DNA from 2 places in the Spartinivicinus marinus genome. Region 2 is predicted to be linked to the other one. Evidence: predicted binding sites of a transcription regulator. Region 2 holds the regulator's gene; the other holds the start of a gene.
What was found. The regulator PhoB, encoded in region 2, activates phosphate uptake and scavenging genes when phosphate is short. The targets are predictions, from matches to a motif close to TGTCATANNNNTGTCANA.

Region 1 (12,275 bases), 200 kb from region 2:
TAAAGTCACCTGTTTCATCAGCCTTACCATCCTTATCTAAATCTCCTTTGATAACCCACTCAAGAATAGGTGACTGACGATTAGTGACGTTTAGCGCATAAATATTATTACCACCCCGGCGCATAGTTAAATACAAATATAAATGCTCACCAGTATCAGCCGAACCATTATTGCTTATCAACAAATCTTTATCATTATTTTTATCTAAATGCCATACCTCAATAGGGCCATCTAAACCATATAATTTTTTCTGGTTATCTTTGGCCTCATTACGACGATAAGCCGTAATATTAGGTAATAACTCCTGAGGAATAAAACTGAACTCTTCTTTGCCTGTTGCTGCATCTATAGCATGTAAAAAACCTTCATTGGTAGTAAAAAATACTGTGGTATCTTTTGTTTGACTATTAGCATTACTATAATAATTGATTACTTTCGGCGTGGTATGCAAAGGATCGCCTATCCGTTGGTTAATATCATCTTTTTTACCATCTTGATCTAAATCATAAATATCAACCCCTCTTCCCCATTGAATGCTGCTTTTTCTACTATCAGAATCAGTTTCTCCCATTAGTTCAAGTGTCAAACTATTATTATTTTCATGAAACTCATTAGCAGACGTAGTGAGTAACACATTTTTAGGTGGATTAGAGTCCGTATAGGTGTATATATTGCGATTTAACCCTAGCTGACTAATCATGCCTCCTTTAAGTATATCAGCACCGTCTTTTTCCGTGCTCCAATAGCTTTGGCTATCTTTGCTAAACCCACCATTATTAAGTGCTTTCTTTCCATTTACATCAACTACATCATTGTTATCATTCAATTTAAAGCGTTTTAAATTACCACTCCAGCGAGGGCCTTTATCTGGTCTGAATAATGTGTAATAGATTTCATCACTATTTTGTAAGCGATTAAAAGAGTCAATGGTAACGGCAGGGGTAACAAAGGTTGTGTTTATATCTAATACTCGGCTAATAATATCATCTAGTGCTTTTTGTAAACCCTCTACATTATCAGCAGAGTAATACTTTCCACCACCATGACGAGCAGTGCTTTTTAATAGCTCAACAGCATCTCCTCCCAAACCAAAACCTCCTATAGTGTATGTAGAAACCGTTTGCTTACCATCAATTTGGTCTGCCATATCGGTGTTTTTCATATACCAGGCGAGTTCATCCATACATCTCCCACTCGCATCATTCCCTTTAGGAAGCTCATTGCTGTTATAGCCACAATTTTTATATAAGCCATTAGGTAAACTTCTACTGGAAATAAGGCTTCTAGTCTTAGCATTAGAAGATGTATCTTTCGTTGGTTTACCATCTGTGAACACAATTAAATTATTATACTGGCATTGATGCTTAATAGGGGATATATATTGATTGCCACTTTTTGAATTGGGTGTACTTTTATCAGGTATACTATTATTACCATAGACTAGAGAACTTCCTGAAAAGTACTGTAACATTTCATGCATTGACTCACTTAAAGGTGTCCAACCAGCTGGTTTATACTTGTTAACCTTTTCCTGAAAGGCTAATTTTGCTTTACTAACTTCTTCTGCTGCCAAATTAATAAAGCCGCCTTCACTTCCTTTTAAATACCCCTTCTCTTTGGCATCAAATCTAGCTAAGCTAATATTAATTCCACTAGTAATTTCAACTAAATTAGCTGCAACATCCTGAATCACTTCCAAACGAGTTAATGTGTAGTCTCTTTTTTTTGAATTATACTGTGGCCGATGTGGGTTAGTTCCATTATCGATCTTAAATTTTTTCTTATAATCTGCGTAAGGTGGCACTATAGTAGGATCACGCATACTTCCAGATGTATCTAATAGTAACAACACATTAGACCTAATCTTATTATTATCATTTTTGTTGAAAAATATTTCTGTATCATCGGCCACAGATAGACTAGTAGTCACTAAGCTTACACTAAGAGCTAGGTAATGTAGTTTAAAGTTAGTCGATTTCATTAGCCTCTCCTGGCCTTAGTTATTTTATCCTTTAGCTTTTAAAACTATTAGTTTTTACACCTTTTTAAAATAGTTTATGAATTAAGTACTATGATTTTGGTGCTGCTAGCATTAACCCTACTGTTTGAGTAGATAATGCACCTATATTTTTTATCTTCGCTCTAGTTTGTAGCTTATAGCGATAACCAGCATAATCTTTACTTAAACTAAACTGGGGAGGTGGCGCCCCCATTGATAAATATTCTAACTCACTGTCACGTTCCACCTTTTCTATCGACAGCTTATCTACGAGCTTTTGCTTTTTATTATTAGCTGATAATGCCTCAACAAAAGGCTCATTATTTTGCTTTAAGTTTGTTACATGCTGCTGAAGTACACTATAGGCAGTATGATATATAACTATATCATACTGAGAGTTACTAGCCATACGCTCTTCAACATTTGCTGATTTTACAGCACTGATACTAATCACCATAAATAATAACAACATAATAAGTGATATAACCAAAGTAGCTCCTTGTTGTGATTTAATAGAATTTTTCATTGCTGATAGTCCTTTATTGCTAGTTAAATACTTCCAATCATATCCAAACTGGCGTTATTAATAGTAAAGGTTGTGCTGTATATATACCGTACTTTATTATCTTTAAATATGAGTTCCCCGCTATCTAGTATGGAATAACTTCGTTCTTTAACTCCTGCAAAGCCATTGTCTTCGCCAGAGTTAACTAGCATACCAATTTTTACAGCTCTAACCTTCAACCAGTCGTTTACTCTATTAGCATTAATATATTGGGTTACATATCCATCATCTCCTGCAATTCCATAAAGTATTTGAAATGCATCTATTCCAGCAATAAGTGGTGCAGGATCAGACAGCCATGTTTTGGTATCAGGATCAAAACCTCGGCAATGTAGTGTTGATATATTATCTAGTTCTTCCAGGTAATATACATTTACTACAACTTTATCACTAGCTACCTTATGCCCTGTACAATCAGTCTCATTTATTGCTTCCAACTGAACAGCAATACGATCATTTTGATTAAGTCCACCGTCATTTGTACAAAACTTGTCTGTTGCTTTACACCCATTCGTTTCATCTGCATAGAAATAATTTAATAGCTCACCTTTATCTGGATTACGGTAACCTGCCATATGAATATCTCGGGAAAGCAGTGCTAACGAAAATCGTCCATTTTCTTGAATACGTGCCAGTTGATCATTATGCTTAAAAGTTAAGCTAATTGACTGAAAAATTTGTAAAACTGCAGCAGTTAAGATTAAACCAAGCAAGACTGCAACCATTAATTCAATAAGTGAAAGTCCTTGCTGATTAGATTTTAATGGCTTATATAAAGCGCCTATTTTATTATTCATAAATTAACCACTATCATTACTTTGCCAGTGAGGTTTTTATAGTTCTTATTTTGAGAAGATATTTTTTTATTAAATGAAGTATTCCAGCTAACTTCTACATGGTAAAGTCCACTTGGACAATTTGTTGTTTTTGTTCCATTGTCGCATGTGATTTCTGCCGTTAAACTTGCCAGTGTATCACTTAAATTGGACCTTGTGTTATTATCATAACCACACATTAACTCCCAGGCATCAAAGTAAGCAAGCTCCTCTGAATTACAATTTGATCCTGACGTTTTTCCTGAGTTATCGCTATAATCACTACACATTTTGCTGGGTTTGGTTTGTTTTTTACAGCCATTATTATATTGGTTAATTGCTTCTATATAATACCCTTTCTCAAGCCCTATAGAGTTTACTCTAATCCGCTCAACTACTTCTTGAGCCAGCCACATTGCTTGTGATCTTTGCGATGAATCAAATGTGCTATTCATAGCCTTAGACTGTAACATTACCTGCCCCAACAAGCCTATAGCCAGTACAAAAATAGATATTAATATTTCTATAAATGTAGCACCTTGTTGATATCGTTTTTGATGGTGTAAGCTTTTCATAATCGAGCCATCCTATTATTTTTTATAAAGTCTACACCGGACATTTTCCAATTGTTTTTACTGAAGGACGTCCCATTAAACTAACCATCACTTCTCTGTTTTTATCATTTTCATTGATACCACAAACATAGAAAGAAATCTGACGCTGTGCTCCAGCTAACATGCCATTATGTCTAAAGCTAATATAATTATTCTGCTGTGAATTTGAGGCAATATAAATACCTTGTTTTACATCTACTATTTTTTTAATTAATTTATCTTCACTTGGGTTAAAATCAGTATTACCATTTTTTTCTACATCTGTGTATATTTGCCACCCCTCTTCCCAACGACTCTGTTTAGCTCCTGCTACACCAATGGTAATAGTTTGGTTGCGTTTTATTGCTTCACTTTTAGCAAGATAAAGGCTTGCAATTAGATTATTTGTTTCAGCTCTTAATTTATAAGAGCGAATAAGGCTATCAAAGCTTGGAACGACAAAATTAACCGTAATAGAAAGCACTGTAAGCGTGATAAGTAGCTCTACTAGAGTAAAGCCAGAAATTTCCTTTTTCATAGCACAATTCCATGTGTTGTCATGCCTATAATTAAGGTTAGTCTTAATTACTTGAAAGAAAATTACTGACTATTACATTATGTGAAGTGAGTTCAGTTATTTGATAGAATTGAATGCAACATCCATATACCCAATTTGAAGTCTTGCCCGACTATTTCATCAGATATTAAAGATTAGGGAATTCTGGCTAGGTTAAATTCGCTGTATTAACCATATAGCTCCCACCAAACTCGTTAATAATGATGAGATACCACCTATCTTCAAACCATATTTCCATTTAAACATTGCATATATTGGAATTAATAATAAAACGATTATAGCTATTTGCCCCAGCTCTACACCAAGATTAAACATTAATAACCTTCCCCATATGTCTTCGCCACCGCTTAACTCTTGCAACAAATAACTAAAACCTATGCCGTGTATCAAGCCAAAACAGAATATAACCCACCAGCGATTGCGATAACGTTGTTTAAATGTTAGATCGTCTTTCGGTTGTTGGTATAAATAATAAAGATTTTCTATACCGAGTATTACAACTGTTAGTGCAATTAATGGCTCTGTAATCGAGGGAGGAATTGAAAACACACCTAATACTGACAGTGCTAAAGTAATCGAGTGTGCCAGGGTAAATGAAGTGACCCACAGTAATAGTTGTTTGAATGCACAAGGAATCAGTAACAAACCGATAATAAATAATACATGATCAAAACCTTGCCAGATATGTGTCATACCCAACCAAATAAAAGAAGGATCAATACTACTGTAGTTTTGTCCATGAATAGTTTTTTTAACAGTACCAGCCTCAGTTATCTGTTGAGCAGATGCTTCCTTTATACTGAAAGGATCTCCCCAACCCTCTACCTGTAACTGACTGTGAGGGTCAGTGTTAAAGAATGTAGTCGTTAATGGCCTACCCCATTCATTCAGCAATTGTTTTACTGGAAGAGACAATGTTTTTTTATCAAAAGTAAACCGCATTCGCATACGGTTATTCGCCATAAAAATTCGAGCATAGTTCTGATGACCACGCCACTGCTCAGCAAACAAGTTATAACGAATGGACATCTCATTCATACCCTGGGGGCATTCATAACTTAGTACATACTGATAAGCAGCAATTTTTGGTAATGCCTTCGCCATGCTACTGCGCAAAAAGCAGGAACGTTTATTCGTAAAAATTCCCCAACCATTGATTATAGCGGGCATATAGCTTGATGGTGGAGCAACTGCTTTATTATTACTAGAATCAAGCTCCAAAAGATTATCACTCGGCAGGGTATAAATAATTTTTACCCCAGGTTTAGCAATTTGAATAGAGGTATCGGTAAATCCACTTAAATGAGCTGAAGCCATCAAGGAAACAGCCCAAAGCAAACTAAAAATTATTATATTTCTAATCATTCTTATTTCTACTAAGAGTAAACTGAATTAGGGTAAACTGAGCTGTTGTATATTTATCTCTGGTATCTCAGGGTTTACTATTTCCTAGTGATCTTCCCCCACTGAAAACTCTACTCGCTCAGACAACTCTAAATAACCATCATTACTAAAAAAACCGACAAAATATTTTCCTTGGCTTAATCCTTTAAAATTTACTGTCCCTAGTGTTGCTGGCGTATAACGCCAGTGGTTCGAAACCTGCTCACCAGGCACTTCCCCCATCTGATACACACCAATCCAATCCTTGTTATTACCATTCGATCCAGACCAGCGCACCACAACCGACCCCCCCTCATTCAAGGCACTTTGTTCCAGTTTAAGTTCTACTACCGGCCCAATATAAAAATGAACACGATCAGCAATTTCCTTATAACCATCGTCAGCAAAAAATCCTACATAATACTCACCATCAGCCAAACCATTAAATGTTAATTGCCCAGATGCTTGATTTGCATATGCCCATTGTGTGGATGAAACTGAACCTGGTGCTTGGTTCTTTTTATAAATACCTATCCAGTCTTTTGTATTACTATACCCATTGTTATAAGTAACCGTTACAGCCTCACCTGTGCGATATTTGGTTTTATTTATGCTAATAACCGTCTCACCATTAGTACTATCTGTAACAGTAAAAGTTTTAACTGCAGACCACTCTGACCACTGTACATTTTTATCCCTATGTCTTACCCTGATAAAATAACTACCATTAGGTAAACCCCGCTCGGGGATTGTCCAGCTTAAAATATCTAACCCTGCGTGAATATCTACGGGCTCATAATCAGGTGAACCAGTATCACCATAAATATTTTCAAAATCCCGTATTTTATCAATGTTAAGCTGTTTGAATTCAGTGTCAGTAGCAATTTGAAACTGAGTGCTATTGATTGATTCTGCTTCAATACTGCTAAATGCTGAGCTTTTAAAAGTATATGGCAACTTAATGGAATTGATAATACTATTAACAATGGTTGGACTGTTTGGCTTTACTAAATCTAGCTTGCGATGAAAGGTATCAATCAGACGACTGTTATAGTGAAATCCTCTTGTTTTGTATAATAATGGATGGCCCTCAGCATAAGTTTCTACCGTCATTTCCCTAGTAGCCAAGTTGATATCGATTAATTGCCAAGCCCAATTAGCAATGGTTTTTTGTACATCATCATAATCCACTTCCGTAGATTGCCCCCAATACTGATCCCAGGCAGTACCACCAGAAATCACATGATAAATGGGCCATTCACGCGTTTGACCACGGGCATACAAATGATGATGTCCACTAATATTTAATACGTGTTTTTTGGTACTGGACAGAAGTGCCATCCATTCATTTCGCAAGGTTTTTGAAATATCGCCAATGTACTGTTCTGCCTGGTAAGGATGATGAATAACACTAATTATCCAATCAACATTGTTATCTACATCTGCTTTACTCAACACTTGAGTCAACCAATTTTTCTGTGCAAAATCAGTTTTCATACTATTAAGGTGAATGATCAATAAACGACCTTGTTGATAGGCATAATAGCTTTCATTTGTTGCACCAGAAATACCTTGATAGCTCAAGCCATCGTAGAAAAAATGTGCACGATAGTGCTTCAACTTACCATCAGAGTAATATTCATGATTACCTACTGTCGTCATAATGGGTACATTAGGTGAAATGGCTGCCGACTGGGCAAAATGCAAATTTTCGTAATGGTCTAATGTACCCACATCAACCTGATCACCAACATTAAGTACTAAATTAATACTTTCTTCAATAGGAATAGAGTATTTTTCTTCTAACTTACTTTTAGCTGCTTTCACTAACTGCTCATAGCGATTTTGATTACGAATTTGGTGATCACCCATTACTAAAATACGATAATGACCGGATCTTTCACCGACCTTCGGCTGTGTTCTAAAACGATATACTGCTGAATACTCTTCACCTGTTTTAACTCGATAATGATACAGTGTATCTGGTTGCAAACCAGTAAGTTGAACCCCATGATATCGATAGCCAATAGCAAGTAGTTGATTGTTACCAGTCGCTTTCTGGTTTAAATCAGATGAATTCAAACCATACTCAACTAATGACTCAGCCCCTTTTACCGTTTTCCAAGAAATCCAAATAGAGCTTTCAGTAGGGCTTTGTAAGTAAGGCTTAATTGAAGCCATAGAGATTTTGGAAAACAATATCAACAAAGTCACCATCCCTGCAGATATCACTCTGTATGGTAATTTTTTCATATATCTCTCTTTTATTAAACAGACGTAGTTGGATACTTTATAGTTTTTATTCTTAGTGTAACTACCATATTTAGCAGAGCAGCATTACAGCTAGAAGTTAATCAAGTGACAATTATGCGTCATTTTAGTAAAAAGTAAAAATTATAATTAGATGATAAATTTCTTGCAGAGTGCTTCCAACAAGAAGCAAAAAAAATAACTTAGTGTATTCTCAGCTACTCTTTATACCCTTTATTTATGCCTCTTCTTTCATTTTCTGAAACTGATAAGCACCAACCAGTAAAATCGTACCAACAGCTATCATAACCAGCATTTTATGGAATAATGAATAATCTTGCATATCGTAAAGGACTAATTTCACCGTACATGCAGCAAACAATAGTAATGACAGCCTTAAAATATTTCTGTAGTATTCCTGCAGTGTCATAAATAAAATTACAAGTGCATGTACTAGCAAGGCTATTGTTGTAGCCACAACCAAAATATTACCAAATAGCAAATTAATTATTGCCAAGTAACTAAGCAGTAAAATGCCATGACCCACCCATATTTGAATATTAAATGTTTGGTAGTTTTTCCAAAATATCTTATTTTGATAGCAGCGTTTATGGGTTATATAAAGACCAAGACAGCCATAGAGCACCAAAATAATAATACTAATAGCACTACCTACCTTTGTAGTGAGAAGGTTAGGTATTAATATAAGCAGAAATAATATAAGAATATAGTTTAACTTGAAAACAGCATGCATAAATGCAAATACTGGCTGGTGAAGCAAACAATAAGTCATAACTAACAATGTAGGTAGTAAACTCACAGCTATGTTATTTACAAAACCATAGCTACTTGTAAACCCATAAACTAGTGCCGTTAAACAGAAGCAAAATAAATAATAACCGAGTCCATATGATAACTGGTACTTTGACTGCTTCAATCGCTTAATGGTGAAAGGATGCTCTATTAAAAATAACAAACTTACACTGAGTAAAGTAATAATAATATTGACCAAAGTAGTTATACTAAATACAGTCACTGCTGCTACAAGAGCATTGAATACAGTAATAATAGTAGCAAGATAAAAGATTATATAAAACTCAACAACCAACTGTTTAATCTTTAACAACTGATTTAAACACCAACAAATAACTAACGATATCCAAAAGGCACTAACAATAAACTGTGGATAATGTCGATAAATATGTGGAAGCGGAATAAATGGAACTAGCAAATAAACAATTAATCTTACTGTGTCAGCTGCTTTAGTTAAACGGCTATCTTCTACTGTAGAAGCATATTTATAAAATAAAGGAAATGCCCAACCAGTAAAGAGTAACTCAAACCATGCCATCTTAGTCAGTAATGTTTGATCAGAAAAATGGAATGAGCCTACTTGTATCCCTCCTTTAACAATAGCAATTATAAAACACAATGGATGCAACCAAGCAAAAAGTTCACTTACCTTTAGTTTTAACTTAAGAGATCCAAAAAGTAATACTGCCCAAGGAATAATTGCCAGATTCAACCAAACCAGTTGATACTGTGCTGACACACTCAACAAGAAAAACACTGATAAGCCAATCGCTAATGGCTCAGATAAAATAAGTCGGTATTGCTTATAAAGACTATCATTATCAGGCTTCAGGTAATTAATCAGCACATATAAAAAAGCACTAATAATTATCAAATTAATTGCAAAATTATACCATAATTGACTACCAATGACTGGATACTGGCCAGTAAAAATATGGCTGAGACATAAACTAATAATATCTAAAGCCAAAAACACAGGTATTACTGCATAAGCTATCCCCTGATAAAGGTTAACCAACTTTGTTGAGTTAAGCTTAAATTGGTCAACAAAACTAAGCTGATTAACTAAACTGAAGGCGACTATAACACACAACCAATTGAACCAACTTATCATTGGCTGCGCTAGCCAATAATAAGTTATTTGATTATTTACGCCAAAACTGCTTAGTAAATTAATCGCTGTAATCAAACTAATTACAGGAACTATATAAGCAAGCCATTCGGTCAGCCTTAATTGATAGTATCGGTTACGCCACATCAACCAAACCAGAATAGGTACTGCACTCATTGCCAACCAATTTAAATTACTAATAAAACACACAATTAACCAAGTACAAATGCCAGCTAGACTGACACCTTCATTAGCATAATTTGTAATAATTTTTTCAAATGATTTTTGTTCATCAAGATAGTGCTGATTAAGTTTAAAGCATCCCCAAAGCAAGCCAATAAGTCCCATCAACGGTAGTAACACATCCATAAGCAGGAAGCTTTCACTTAACCAGTCAGCAAAAATAACATCTGCAACTAGCTTTATTAGTGCAATCGCATAAAGAAAATAGCCTTCAATTCTTAGATAGTAAGCTTGGTAATTATGGCCAAAGTAAACTAAAGCTAAACCTTCAACACCCAACAGGATACCAAACCAATTTAGTGGTATTAAGGCAAATAATGCGCAAGCTAATTGCAGTGAGGCTACTAATGAAACAACAGGACCAAGTACAGTAGTTCTCAGGCTAAAATATTGAAATAAAAAGGCCACTATGGCTGCATTTATCAACAATATAACACCAGCTACTAGATTGCTGGCAGGCAAACTAAAACAAGCATAAACAAAGTAAAATAAAATGCTGTTTATAGCAATAAGATCGAATGGTGCTAACGATGACTTAAATTGTTTATTTTCTATACTCCAGTTATAACCGAATAGATAGAAAAAGCCAAACAGAAAGAAGACGCTTGCCAGATTAAAGTTATTCCAAAAATATCCTCCATATTCAAGCAAGCCTAATGTTGTAAATAAAGTAATATTAGCCAGTATACGCCAGCTAATCCGGCAAGCAAGATGCAAGCTGGCTACAGCCAGCAAAAATAAATAAAGAACAAAAGTTTGATCAACAACTATGTTTTCACCTGTTACAATTGGTGAAAGTGATCCTCCTAATAAGGTTACAGTAGCGACTACTTTTGTTTCAAAAATAAGGGCCAGCCCATAAGATACTAATGTAATAATACCAAATATAAGAAAACTGGTTAAGTCACTAACAACTTCAAAATATGGACCAATAAAATAAGTAACTAAATAGTCAATAATAATTCCCAAGCCAATCAAGCTTGAACCATATTCACTAAATGCAGGTTTTTTGATACAAAGCCAGCAGCCAAGGGATGATACTGCAATGCCTGCTAGATAACAGACTACAAATTTTGCGTAAAAGGGTAAAAACTCGGTAAATGAATACTGCAATAAATAGCCAAAGCCTATCACCAGCGTGGTAATACCTGCGGCTGTCATTAAAAATACAGGGGCTTTACCTTGCTCTTGGTAGTGTTTATAGATAAGGGTGATTTGCTCAATTAATCGCGCCAAGGGGCCTATATAAACTACAGCAGAAACCAACCAGTTAAGAGCATCAATGAACTTATTTGATCTTTCCTCAGTGGATTGGGATGTATCTGTGTTTACTTCTGAGCTAAGTGTTACTTGCTGATATATCCCTGTTGCCTGTTCTTCAGCAACGTTTTGCTGGGGTTCTAAATATTGATACTGATCATCTAAAGATGATGCAGATGAAACTTCGGATGCGTCTATTCCAACCTGAGTCGGCTCTTCTAATTGTACATCTTCCAGTTCCAGTTCTACTTGATACTGACTATCCTGTTCAATAGCACTATCACTATAATGACTTTGAGCAGCATCATGGTTTTTAGCTGACAAACTGTCAGATTGCCCTTGTTCAAGTTGTATACTAATGGAATCAAGCTTGGCTGCTAACTGGCTGGCTCTACTGCTAAACTGAGCCTGCAACTCAGCAAGTTCCTTTTTCAACTGGTTTATTTCAGCTTGATAGGCTGATTCATCCATAGTTTACAGTCATCATGTGATTTCCATATCAGTAGGAAAAAAGTATAACCCAATAGTGCAGCAACCACCGCGCCAATCTTTACTTGAGATTATCTTATAAGTGTCATGTTAATTTTTCTTTACTACAATTTGAATTACTCATTATCCCCAATGGAATAGTATTCATCTATTTCAGCACCAGCAAGACAATATTTA
Region 2 (12,275 bases):
GTTTATTTTCTTGGTTCTAATATCGATCAGATATTTTTTGCTGAGGCATTGCCTTCGCCAACATATGGTACCCCAGGGTTGCTATGGGCTTCTATTACTTTGGCGTTACTTACTTTACCGGTTGTGATTGTTGCAACGGAAGAAGGCTTATCACGCATTCCACGAGCTGTGCGTGAAGGTAGCCTGGCATTAGGAGCAACCAAGGCCGAAACTTTGTGGCGAGTTGTACTACCAATGGCTAGTCCTGCTATGATGACGGGCTTGATCCTAGCTGTAGCAAGGGCTGCAGGCGAGGTGGCACCGTTAATGTTGGTGGGGGTGGTAAAATTAGCCCCTTCACTGCCGCTGGATGGCAACTATCCTTATTTACATCTCGACCAGAAGTTTATGCATCTGGGCTTCCATATTTTTGATGTAGGCTTTCAAAGTCCCAACGTGGAAGCAGCCCGTCCATTGGTATATGCCACAGCGTTGTTATTGGTCATTGTGATTGCTGTTTTAAATTTATCAGCTGTCGCAATTCGTAATCATTTACGTGAAAAATATAAAGCGTTAGAAGTTTAACTGTCGCATTCTTAAATTATTATTGGATACGACACTGGCTATATGAAATTAATTTATATATAGCTAGTATTAAAGCATTTATTATTAAAATAGTGAGAGTATGTTATGACGGCCCTCGCAACCCTTGAAGTACAGAAAACTAACCAACAGGGAAACCAGCCATTGACTCATGGTGTAGATATGGCAACCCTCGGGCGTGGGAGGCAAAGTCTTGATTTAAGTCAGGAGCAGCTTTGTCTTGAAATTGCCAATGTAAATTTATTTTATAGTGAGAAACAGGCGCTATTTGACATCAATATGTCAATTCCGCAAAAAAGAGTAACCGCTTTTATTGGCCCCTCTGGTTGTGGTAAATCCACGCTATTAAGAAGCCTAAACCGAATGAATGATTTGGTTGACGGCTGTCGGGTAGAGGGTCGCATAGCTTTAGATAATCAAAATATTTATGATCGCTCTGTGAATGTGGCGGATCTTCGCAGACGAGTGGGAATGGTGTTTCAAAAGCCTAATCCATTTCCAAAAAGTATTTATGAAAATGTTGCTTATGGGTTAAGAATCCAGGGCATTAATAAAAAACGGGTGTTGGATGAAGTGGTTGAATGGGCTTTAAAAGGCGCTGCATTATGGGATGAAGTGAAAGACCGACTTCATGAAAGCGCCTTAGGTATGTCAGGTGGGCAACAACAGCGATTAGTTATTGCCAGAACTATTGCGGTAGAACCTGAAGTATTGCTGCTGGATGAACCTGCATCAGCGCTAGACCCTATCTCTACATTAAAGATCGAAGAGCTGATTAATGAGTTAAAGTCAAAATACACTATTGTGATTGTTACTCATAATATGCAGCAGGCTGCTCGAGTTTCCGATTACACTGCATTTATGTATATGGGTAAATTAGTAGAATTTGACGACACAGATACACTGTTTACCAACCCAGCACAAAAGCAAACAGAGGACTATATTACAGGGCGTTATGGCTAATTTTTATGCCCTGAGAATTAATATAAAGGACATAAACATCAAGTGTCGTTTTTGAGGAATGATCTCAGCTATTATTAAAGTAAGCTGTGTAATGGTAAAGTAAACTTACCAAGCTGACATACCATAAGTATTCATAAGTATCGCCTAGGCTGTTTAACGAGCCTGGATGCTACTGAACCACAACAAGGTTGCAAGCAGTAATGGACATCAATTCAGACGCGCACACTCAACATATTTCCCAGCAATTTAATGCCGAACTTGAAGAAGTAAGAAATAGCTTGCTGGCAATGGGAGGCTCCGTTGAAAAGCAAGTAAGTGATGCAATTAGAGCGCTTATTGATGCGGATAGTGAGCTAGGCAAACAAGTGCGTAAAAATGATGACCAAATCAATGCAATGGAACTCTCCATTGATGAAGAGTGTGCACGTATTTTAGCGAGAAGACAGCCAGCAGCTAGTGATTTACGGCTAGTTATAGCCTGTTCAAAAATGTCGACGGACTTAGAACGTATTGGTGATGAAGCAGCTAAAATTGCTGGCCATGCGATTGAGCTAACCGAGGAAGGTGAAGCGCCAAAAGGGTATATTGAAACCCGTCATATTGGTGCCCGGGTACGCCGTATGGTACAAGAATCACTAACCGCTTTTGCCCGCTTTGATACCGAAATGGCTTTGAGAGTGGCGCAAGAAGATAAATCTGTTGATTTAGAGTACCAAAGTGCCATGCGAGAGTTGGTTACTTTTATGATGGAAGACCCAAGAAGTATTACCAGGGTATTAAATATTATGTGGGTACTAAGGTCTTTAGAGCGTATAGGCGACCATGCTAGAAATATAGCCGAGCATGTTATTTATTTAGTCAAAGGGACGGATGTTCGGCATATTGGTTTAAAGCGGATGAAAGAAGAAGTAATGGAAAAGTAGTTTTTCTTCATTTCACTCTTTCTCTCAGAGGATGTTGCAGAAGTACTCTAAGCTAAGCCCCTTCTAAAGTAAATATACCCTCACCCCAGCCCTCGCCTAGAGGGAGAGGGGGCTAAAGCGACATCCTACTTTGAATGAAGCTCTCCCCCTTTAAATAAAATACTAATAAAACCTGCTACTTAACTTATTGAAAGCTATTATTAACACATAATGCGATTCAATATATTCTGCCTAATCATTATTTTGCTTGGTTGTAACTATGGTATTTTAGCTCGTGCTGCAGTCAGTAACACAGTTAAAACAGAGCAGACTGAGTTGAGTGTTCTTATTCGTTATAATTATCTATCTCCTGCTGTATATAAGCGGTTTGAGCAAGAATATAATGTAAAAATTAAGTTGGTATATTATAACAGTGATGATGATAGGAATTTGTTATTGCTGGAGAGTGATGGGCGAGGGGTCGATATTGTTTGTGTTGACTCAACAACAGCAACAGCTTATATCGCAAGTGGCTGGATAACTCCGCTTACCCGTTTTCAGTTAAAAAATACTCAACATATTGATGGTCGCTGGTTAACACAGCATAATTTGCTAGAAAAATTTGCAGTTCCCTATTTTTGGAAGGTATTAGGAATCGCTTTTCATAATGAAAGGTTAAAAGAGCCTATTAGGCATTGGGATAATATTATTAATCCAACCCCTTCGCTTTATAGTAAAATTTTAATGCCACCTACGGCTCATGAAACGGTGGCAATTACTTTGCTTAGTTTAGGATATTCAGCTAATAGTACCAGTATCAATGCTTTACAAAAAGCAGAATTAACGTTAACCAAACAACGGCCGTTTGTGTTATGGACGAGTGATATTCGTTTTCCTGCTACAGGTGCTATCAACGAAAACTTATGGGTAAGTGCGGTTTATAATGGAGAAGCCTATGCGTTAATGCGTAGTGGTATGCCTATAGATTTTACTATACCAGCTGAAGGTTCAGTGATGATATTAGATTATTTAGCAGTGGCTGAGGAATCTGAACAAAAACAACTAGCAGCTAAATTTATCGACTTTCTAAATGAGCCACATAATGCGGCAGAAAATGCTCACTATGTAGCGTACTCCAGCCCAAATGCTGCCGCGAAAACATTGCTTCCAGAGTCCATGCAACGGAGCCCATGGCTATATCCATCTCTTCAAGTAATGAACAAGCTTGAGTTATTATTGCCGTTGCCAAGCACTGCAACAAAGAAAATCAGTCAGATTTATTTCCATTTACAATAAACGGGCTTTTTAACAGAACACCTGCATACCTTCAAAACAGCATCTTGATTGCGAATTTACCAGAAGGCTTGGAGCTGTAAACAATTATTAGAGGTGTCCTATGTCTAAAAATGATATGTTCTGCTGAAGTATTCGGGCTAATATACTGAATATAATGTTTTTTAATAGTTATTTTAGTAAATAGTACCTGTCAGTATGAAGTTAAGGGCGAAAATAATTCTGTTGCTGATGCCCACGGTAGTTTTACCCGTTCTACTGCTGGGCTTTTTAGCTTATAAAGAAATAAAGCGGCTTTATGAGCATCAAACCCTCGATCAAATGACCCTCAAGATTAAAGAGGTAAAAACTCAGGTTAATCATTTGCAACGAGTAAGTATCGGCAATATCAGTTTATTAGCTTCCACCAATTTACTAAAGCGGTATTTTCAGTTGGATGAAAATAAGCGTTATCAATTGCTTTACCGCCCGTTATTACAAGTTTTTCAAAATTATCAAAATACATACTCAGATCATTTTGAAATTCGTCTGCTGTTGCCAGATGGTTATGAGGATGTGCGATCTACCTGGGAGCCAGTGGCTAACCAAACTGACCAGGAGGGAGGGGAGCCTTGGTTTCGTCGCTTAAAGGAGAGTGATCAGGAAACCCAGGCATTTTTCATGCTCCACCCAGATACTGAAAGCCTGACATTATTAGTGTCTAAAGCGGTACGGTTAGCTGACCAATCGATGGATCCCTTATTTGCAGAAGCTAAATTACGTGGCTATTTAGTCATCTCAGTAGATACCAGCGAACTCTTGCAATATTTGCAGCAGGCGCGGATTGGCAACAATGGCTATATGTTTTTGGTTGATAGCCAGGGACAAACGTTATTTAGCCCAAAATCAGATAAAATAACAATGGATAAAGCGTTATTCAGTCGACTGAATAATCAGGTTAATGAAACCCTGAAAGCACCATTTAATAATAATGAGTCTTACCTGTCGTTAGTTCCACTGGCGGAAAACTTAAGTCTTGTAGCTGTCTGGCCAGAGGCTGATGTTCATGTGATTACTGAGCGAGTTGAAGTCGTGGTGGCAGTAATTACTTTTGGCACTATGTTGGTGGGTGGCTTTTTACTGTATTGGATTTTAAATTCATTAATTGTTAACCCCATTGTCTATCTCAAACAAGCGGCTTTAGATATTGCTGAAGGCAATATGAAAGTGGCCATTGATACCAGGCAGTCAGATGAAATTGGTGATTTAGCCAAAGCTTTCAATGATATGCGTGATAGTTTGCGAGAGACAGGTGTTGCGCTACATAAAATTGCTTATCAGGATAGCCTTACTGGGCTTTCCAATCGCAACATGTTTATTGAATCGTTAAATAGAGCCATAGCCCACTGTAAGCGGCAAAAGCTTTGTTTTGCATTACTCTTTATTGACTTAGATGGGTTTAAGGTGGTTAACGACACCTTAGGGCATGATGCGGGAGATGAGCTGCTAAAAACTTTTGCTAATCGACTACGGCTTTGTTTACGTACAGAAGATTTAATTTCTCGCAATATTGCAGACTTTTCTGATAGCACCATTGAGCCTGATGAAGGAGTTTCTCGACTGGGTGGAGATGAATTTACCATTTTGCTTAATGGGGTAGCCAAAGGAGAAGATGCTAGCCTGGTTGCAGAACGGATTCTGGAGGCTCTATCTCACCCATTTATATTAAAAGGCCAGCGTTATCACTTAGGGGCAAGCATTGGTATAACGGTTTATCCTGATGATGGTGAAGAAGCTGGGGAGCTATTAAAGCACGCAGATACAGCGATGTATCACGCTAAAAATGTGGGTAAAAACACTTATCAGTTTTACCATAACGCAATGACAACCAAGGCAATGGAGCGCCATGAACTATTAACCGACTTACGTAAAGCCATTGAGCAAGGGCAAATGGTGCTCCACTATCAACCACAGCTAGAACTCAAAACAGGTGAGCTAATTGGTTGTGAAGCACTGGTTCGTTGGGAGCACCCAGAAAAAGGTTTGATTCCCCCTTTCCACTTTATTCCATTAGCTGAGGAATCTGGGCTAATTGTGCCGTTAGGTGAGTGGGTGTTAGAAGAAGCTTGCCGCCAAGCAAGGGAGTGGCAGTTAGCAGGCTTTAAGCCGCTTAAAGTGGCAGTAAATGTATCAAATATACAATTTAATCGGATGGACATATGCCAACTAGTAACGAACAAGTTGTTGTTAACAGAACTAGAAGCTAAATACCTGTCAATTGAGTTAACTGAAACCAGCATTATGCAGTCTGGTGATGTGTCCTTTGAGATGCTGCAGGCTATTAAGGGCCAAGGAGTAGGGATAGCCATGGATGATTTTGGTACGGGTTATTCATCGCTAGGCGCACTAAAAAAACTACCTATTGATAACCTGAAAGTAGATAAAAGCTTTATTGATGAAATTCCTGAGAACAGTGAAAGTAAGGTGATTTTTAAGGCGATTGTTGCAATGACCAAACAGTTTGGTATTAGCCTAACGGCAGAGGGAGTAGAGACAAGCGAACAGTGTGACTTTCTACAAATTCATGGTTGTGACTTTATTCAGGGGTATTTGCTGAGCAAACCACTCCCGCCTAAAGAAATGGAACAATTTTTGGCTAAACATAGTGAGCCTATGTTGATTAAGTCTGGCTAAGATTTTTAATTATAGACAGGCCATTTCATTCAATGGTCATTGACTATTTAGTCTATATTCTCATTAGACAAGCTTTTTGGGTGTAGCCCAAAGGGGCTGGCATAACGATGAAAAAAGTAAAGCTATTAGTTGTTGATGACGCATCCTTTATCAGGGACCTGGTAAAAAAAGCAGTGAAAGACCGCTTTCCTCACTTTATTTTTGAAGAAGCGATTAATGGCAAAAAAGCCATGTCCATGCTAGAGAAAAGCGAATACGACTTGGTGTTGTGTGACTGGGAAATGCCAGAGTTAAGTGGGCTGGAGTTGTTGCAGTGGATGCGTAATGAGTATCAGTACAATAAAACGCCTTTTATTATGGTGACCAGTCGGGGCGATAAAGAAAATGTTGTCCAAGCGATTCAAGCGGGTGTGAGTGAGTACATTGGTAAACCATTCTCTAATGACCAGCTGGTGAAAAAAGTCATTAAAGTACTATCCAAGCGACTACCCCGTGATGTGCTAGAAGGGAAAGCCACCAAAAGTGCCCTTGAGAGCAGTGTTTCCCAAGGCTCAATATCTGCACTCGGCGCTAAAGCAGTTGGAGGGGCACCAGCTAAGGCACCTCCTCAAAAAGCCGCTCCTGCTCAATCAGGCTCTGTTGCAGCTTTAACTGGAGGTACATCAGCAGCAGCTAAGCCTCAGGCAGGTAAAAAACCAACAAAAGGCCCTGCACAGTTACGAGTGCACGATAAAACCATCCCTTGTGAAATTCAGGATATTAGCTTAAAAGAAGCAAAAGTCATTGCTAGCCGTGAGCATGGTATTCCCCAGTTACTGGATACGGCGGTTATTGATTTGCAGCAAAATGATAGTGCAGGTGATGTAGCCAGAATCAACTGTCTGATTCATACGCTGCAGGCACCTGAAAAAAATATCAATGCAGGCAATATTGTCATTTCAGTGGTCTTTGTGGATGAAGACCCACAGAAATTTGATTATTTATCGAAGTTTATTGCTTCAGGGTCTGGAAAAAAATACTGGTGATATACTCTTCGCGAATGATTTTTATACCCCTAGGGCACAAGGGCTTTGTTACCGTCGTTAAGCACCAAGGATGGTGTGAATGCAGTTTATGCAGGAGCAATAAACTGTCTTCACCCCAGTCATTTAGTTTATCTAAACTCCTGGGGCTTCATCGCTCGGTGGCCTCGCCTAAATAATCCTTCGCTTTGAGTATATACCACTTTATTTTTACACCTAAAAGTGATTCATCCCTTCGCTTTGGGTATTATTGTTTATTACGAATTTCTTTTAGGGGATTATTCCACTAGCTCTGGGCTGTTTTCGCTAGCGATTATTGTGGGAGGGAAGTGACAAATAAAACAGCTGCCCTTACCGAGTTCACTTTGTATTTCTAAGTGAGCGTTATGTCTGATCAGTACATGCTTCACAATAGCCAGGCCAAGCCCTGTACCACCAGTGTTAATTGAGCGACTAGGGTCTGCTCGATAAAACCGCTCGGTGAGACGTGGGATATGCTTGGGATCAATACCAATTCCATCATCCATCACCGAAAGGTGCCCGCCATCCTCATCTTCCCACCAATGTACATTAATTTGCCCAGCAGCAGGTGTGTATTTAACGCTATTAAAGATTAGGTTCGAGATAGCACTATGCAGCTCGCGGTCATGTCCTAACAGTGTTGCACCTTCTGGACAAACCAATTGGATATGATGGCAACGGTCACCACTGAGCGCCTTGGCATCACTAATGATGTTTGACAAGATCTTCTGTAAGTAAATTGGCTTTAAGTCAGCCTGTCGATCGCTGGTTTCTAGACGTGATAACAGGAGTAAGTCACTGACCAGATTTTCCATTCGATCTGACTGCTGCTGCATTTGCTGCAAAGCACGTATCCAGCGTTCAGGTAAAATATCAGCGTTATCCAGCAAGGTTTCCAGATAACCTCTGATCACTGTGAGAGGGGTTCTTAGCTCGTGGGACACATTTGCTACAAAGTCTTTTCGCATTTGCTCCAGATTATGCAGCCGGGTAATGTCCCGTACTAACAACAAGCGATCATTGCGACCAAACAGCGTAATATTGAATTGTAAGATGAGCTGGTCATTGATGGGGGAGGGAACTTCCAGCGCTTCTTGGTACTCTTTTCTGTCGAAATACCTGGAGAATGCTGGCTCTCTGATCAGGTTTGTGATTAGCTGCCCTTGATCTACAGGGCTCTTAAAACCGAGCATGGTTTCAGCAGCTTGGTTCCACCACTCCAGGTTGCCCTGATTATCAACCATAATCACAGCATCATTCAGTGCTGCAGTAGACTCTTGAACACGGTCAATCACTGCTTGTAGCCGGGCACGCGCTTTTTGGTCGCGGCGCTGCAGCCGGTAGATAGCATCAAAAATATCTCCCCAGATACCACGACTTTCTGGTGGCTCTAGGTGATTGTGCTCACTCTCTTGAAGCCAATGGCTGAGGCGAAAAACCTGTAACAATGTCCAGCTAAGGTATCCAGCTAAGACAATTGCTAAAACCCAGGCTACTTCTCCGATAGCTACTCCAAACAACACACTGACTATTACAGTGATAGCGAGTCGCTGAATAATTTCGCCTTGCCAGTTAACTTTCACCGCTAAGCCTTAGTTGAGAACCTATAGCCAGTGCCCCTAACAGTCTGAATAAAGCGGTCATGGCCGGTGCCTAATGCTTTACGCAGCCGCCTGATATGGACATCAACGGTACGCTCTTCAACGTACACATTGCCGCCCCACACTTGGTCCAATAACTGGCCTCGGGTATAGGCTCGCTCTTGATGTGTCATAAAGAACTGCAACAGACGGTACTCAGTAGGTCCCATTTCAGTCGGCTTACCGTTAATACTTACCCGGTGACTGATTGGGTCCAGCTCAAGTCCTTCAACCCTGATGGGCTCTTGAGGTTCGTGAGCGCCAGAACGTCTCAATACTGCTTTCAAACGGGCAACCAGTTCTCTGGGGGAGAATGGTTTGGTGATGTAGTCATCTGCTCCCACTTCCAGGCCCTGAATTTTATTATCTTCTTCACCTTTGGCGGTTAACATGATGATGGGAATATTGGCCGTAATTTCATCACGGCGGAGCCGTCTAGCCAATTCAATCCCACTGGTTCCTGGTAGCATCCAATCAAGCAAAATCAGATCGGGTTTCTTGTCGATCATGATGCTATGAGCATCTTGCGTGTTATCTGCTTCCAGACATTCGTAGCCAGCCATTTCGAGTGCGACTGCAATCATTTCTCGGATGGGGGCCTCATCGTCCACTATGAGTATTTTTTTGCCAACCATTTTCAAGCCTTCTCTCGCTTTCAAGTTGTCAGCAGAGCATTACACAGTCTTTATGTTACATTTGAATGACATTCGTGTGGCTCTGCCCTGAAAGTGTTTCCAATCCATGAGTTTTATGACTGTGGCTCAATACCACAGTGAGAAGTTTTCCTAGTGATTACCTGCTATTAATTCCTCCTTCCTGAGGAAGAGGGAGCTAATAAGGTAAAACTAAGAAACAGCACTATCACAAACTATTCCAACAAAGACAAACATGCCTGCCCAGTGATTGTTTAAAAATGCTTTAAAGCATTGGGACCGGTCACGATCTTTGATTAAGTACTGCTGATAGATAAACAGCCCAGCCATTAAACCGATGCCAATAAAGAACAGCCAACCACGCTGAAATAAATAGCCTACCCCTGATAACAAAGCTAGAGTAATTATTTGTAATAAGCCAATCATAAGTTTATCAGCTTTCCCAAATAAAATAGCAGTAGATTTGACGCCTATTTTTAAATCATCGTCTCTATCTACCATGGCATAAGCCGTATCGTAGGCTACTGTCCATGCTAAATTAGCCCAGAAAAGTAACCAGATAGCGTGGTTTAGCTCTCCAGTTTGAGCAGTATAGGCCATAGGAATCGACCAGGAAAAAGCAGCCCCTAATACAATTTGTGGAAAATGAGTGTAGCGCTTCATAAAGGGGTAACTAATGGCTAAAGCCAAGGCACCAAAGCTTAGTAAAATCGTCAGCTGATTGGTAAATAGCACCAGTATCAGCGCAATAATACAAAGGGCTACAAAGCAACCCATTGCTTCCTTCAGCGTCATCGCACCAGTAACCAGTGGCCGATTTTGGGTTCGCTTAACATGACCATCAAAGTGACGATCAGCAATATCGTTAATTACACAACCTGCGCTGCGCATCACTGTGACACCTAAGCAAAAAATAATAATCAGGTGCCAATCTGGCAGGCCATCAGCAGCTAGCCATAAACTCCAAAGGGTTGGCCAAAGCAGCAAGTAAATACCAATGGGGCGGTTTAAGCGGGTGATACTCAGAAATGCATTGAGTTTGTTAGAAGAGCTACTGGTTAGTTCCATCCTGTTAGTCACTATCAATAAGCATTGTTATGTTAGTTGCTGTAATGAAAAAATCGTAGGTAAAAATAGTTCGCTTACAGCTAGTTGCCGCTGGTTAATGATAAATACAGATTGCCTGCCCCAACAGTCTTGATTAATAGTTGAGTGCGTTATTGTTGAGGGTATGGGTAATGTTTGCAATTGCTCATGACTAAAGTGAGCGTACTGAAAGTTAGGGTTACGTTTGCTACTGGCATGAGTAAACAATAGTTTACCGAGTGGCTCTGTATCGAGGCTGAGCAGTGGCCGGCAGCTTAGTAAACCAGTAAATGCGGGTATCACGGTGCGTGCATAGATCACTGGCTGCTGGCAGGCACAAAGAATCACTTCACGAACAAATGCTGACTGCTGTTTTGGAATACCCAACAACTTTTGTTCAGAAAGAAGAGCAGGTTGCCACTGTTGGCTGATCAACTTGACTGACAGGGATTGAAAGGTATCCTGCAAGCGTTGTGAGAGAGAGCCCGTGAATGTCAGCCAGTCATGCCAGGGTGTAGGTATGTTAAGATGAGGCTGCCACTGAGCAGTTTCAAAGATAGATAGTGCGCTCACAATGAAGTTTTTACTTAATACTGATTAGTTGTCTGGCGCGCAGAATGCGATATCTTGCTATCAGTTGCAAGTTTTGAGTAAAGGTAAGTGAACTATAACTGATTAGCCCTTATTGGTGAGTGAGGAGCCTGATACATGAAAAAATGGCAATGTGTAGTTTGTGGATTTATTTATGATGAGGCAGCAGGCTGGCCCGAAGAAGGAATAGCGCCAGGCACCCGCTGGGAAGATGTACCAGAAGACTGGTTATGTCCAGATTGTGGTGTGAGTAAGCTGGATTTTGAAATGATTGCAATTGGCTAGTGTTTGCTCGCCAATGGTTGGGTGTCATTGTGAGCTAAATGTAATCAAACGCTTCCGTTTTTACGATATGAAATAAATTATAAAATAGCCGACTTATTTGAAAAAATTTGCTAGGGTGAACGTTTGTTTAAACTTCATTGATCTAAAGTTATCAGGAATTGAAGAAAACAAGCAATAAAGTAAGTGATTACTAGAAATATGGTTTAAAAAAATATAAGTATAAGGCGCATAGAGATTTAATAAGTACGCAATAAATAAGAAATAAAAACAATTGATGTGAAAAACAATTGGTGTATAAGTAAAACACCTTTCTGACTGATCAGACATATTAAAAGGCAGTTGCAGGCTATTATTGCGCAACTAATTCTGATAATCAGTAAGCCTAATTAAGTAACAGTCTGTTCTAGGACTTGCTTCCATTTGTCTGAAATAGTACTTAGCAGTAATTTTTATACAAATAGCAGCAGGCCTAAACTTGTACTTTTCTTCAACGTGCACTGAATAACTATTGAGTTAGGGGGGAACCATGCGCAAACCAGATCTTGTTGCCGCAATAGCTGATAA

Region 1: the regulator PhoB is predicted to act here: its motif matches at 8,290-8,307, upstream of OQE68_RS10890 (purple acid phosphatase family protein).

Annotation. Positions count from the first base shown of each region.
Region 1 covers NZ_JAPJZK010000001.1:2,419,206-2,431,480, forward strand. The annotation lists gene OQE68_RS10860 (pilus assembly protein) at 1-1,981, opposite strand, end outside; gene OQE68_RS10865 (pilus assembly PilX family protein) at 2,070-2,525, opposite strand; gene OQE68_RS10870 (PilW family protein) at 2,549-3,361, opposite strand; gene pilV (type IV pilus modification protein PilV) at 3,358-3,954, opposite strand; gene OQE68_RS10880 (GspH/FimT family pseudopilin) at 3,986-4,510, opposite strand; gene OQE68_RS10885 (HupE/UreJ family protein) at 4,703-5,914, opposite strand; gene OQE68_RS10890 (purple acid phosphatase family protein) at 5,999-8,185, opposite strand; gene OQE68_RS10895 (DUF2339 domain-containing protein) at 8,421-12,080, opposite strand.
Region 2 covers NZ_JAPJZK010000001.1:2,217,524-2,229,798, reverse strand. The annotation lists gene pstA (phosphate ABC transporter permease PstA) at 1-564, shown strand, start outside; gene pstB (phosphate ABC transporter ATP-binding protein PstB) at 745-1,545, shown strand; gene phoU (phosphate signaling complex protein PhoU) at 1,746-2,468, shown strand; gene OQE68_RS10025 (ABC transporter substrate-binding protein) at 2,679-3,743, shown strand; gene OQE68_RS10020 (EAL domain-containing protein) at 3,972-6,413, shown strand; gene OQE68_RS10015 (response regulator) at 6,521-7,438, shown strand; gene phoR (phosphate regulon sensor histidine kinase PhoR) at 7,714-9,039, opposite strand; gene phoB (phosphate regulon transcriptional regulator PhoB) at 9,042-9,731, opposite strand; gene ubiA (4-hydroxybenzoate octaprenyltransferase) at 9,942-10,817, opposite strand; gene OQE68_RS09995 (chorismate--pyruvate lyase family protein) at 10,845-11,408, opposite strand; gene OQE68_RS09990 (rubredoxin) at 11,544-11,711, shown strand; gene OQE68_RS09985 (HU family DNA-binding protein) at 12,238-12,275, shown strand, end outside.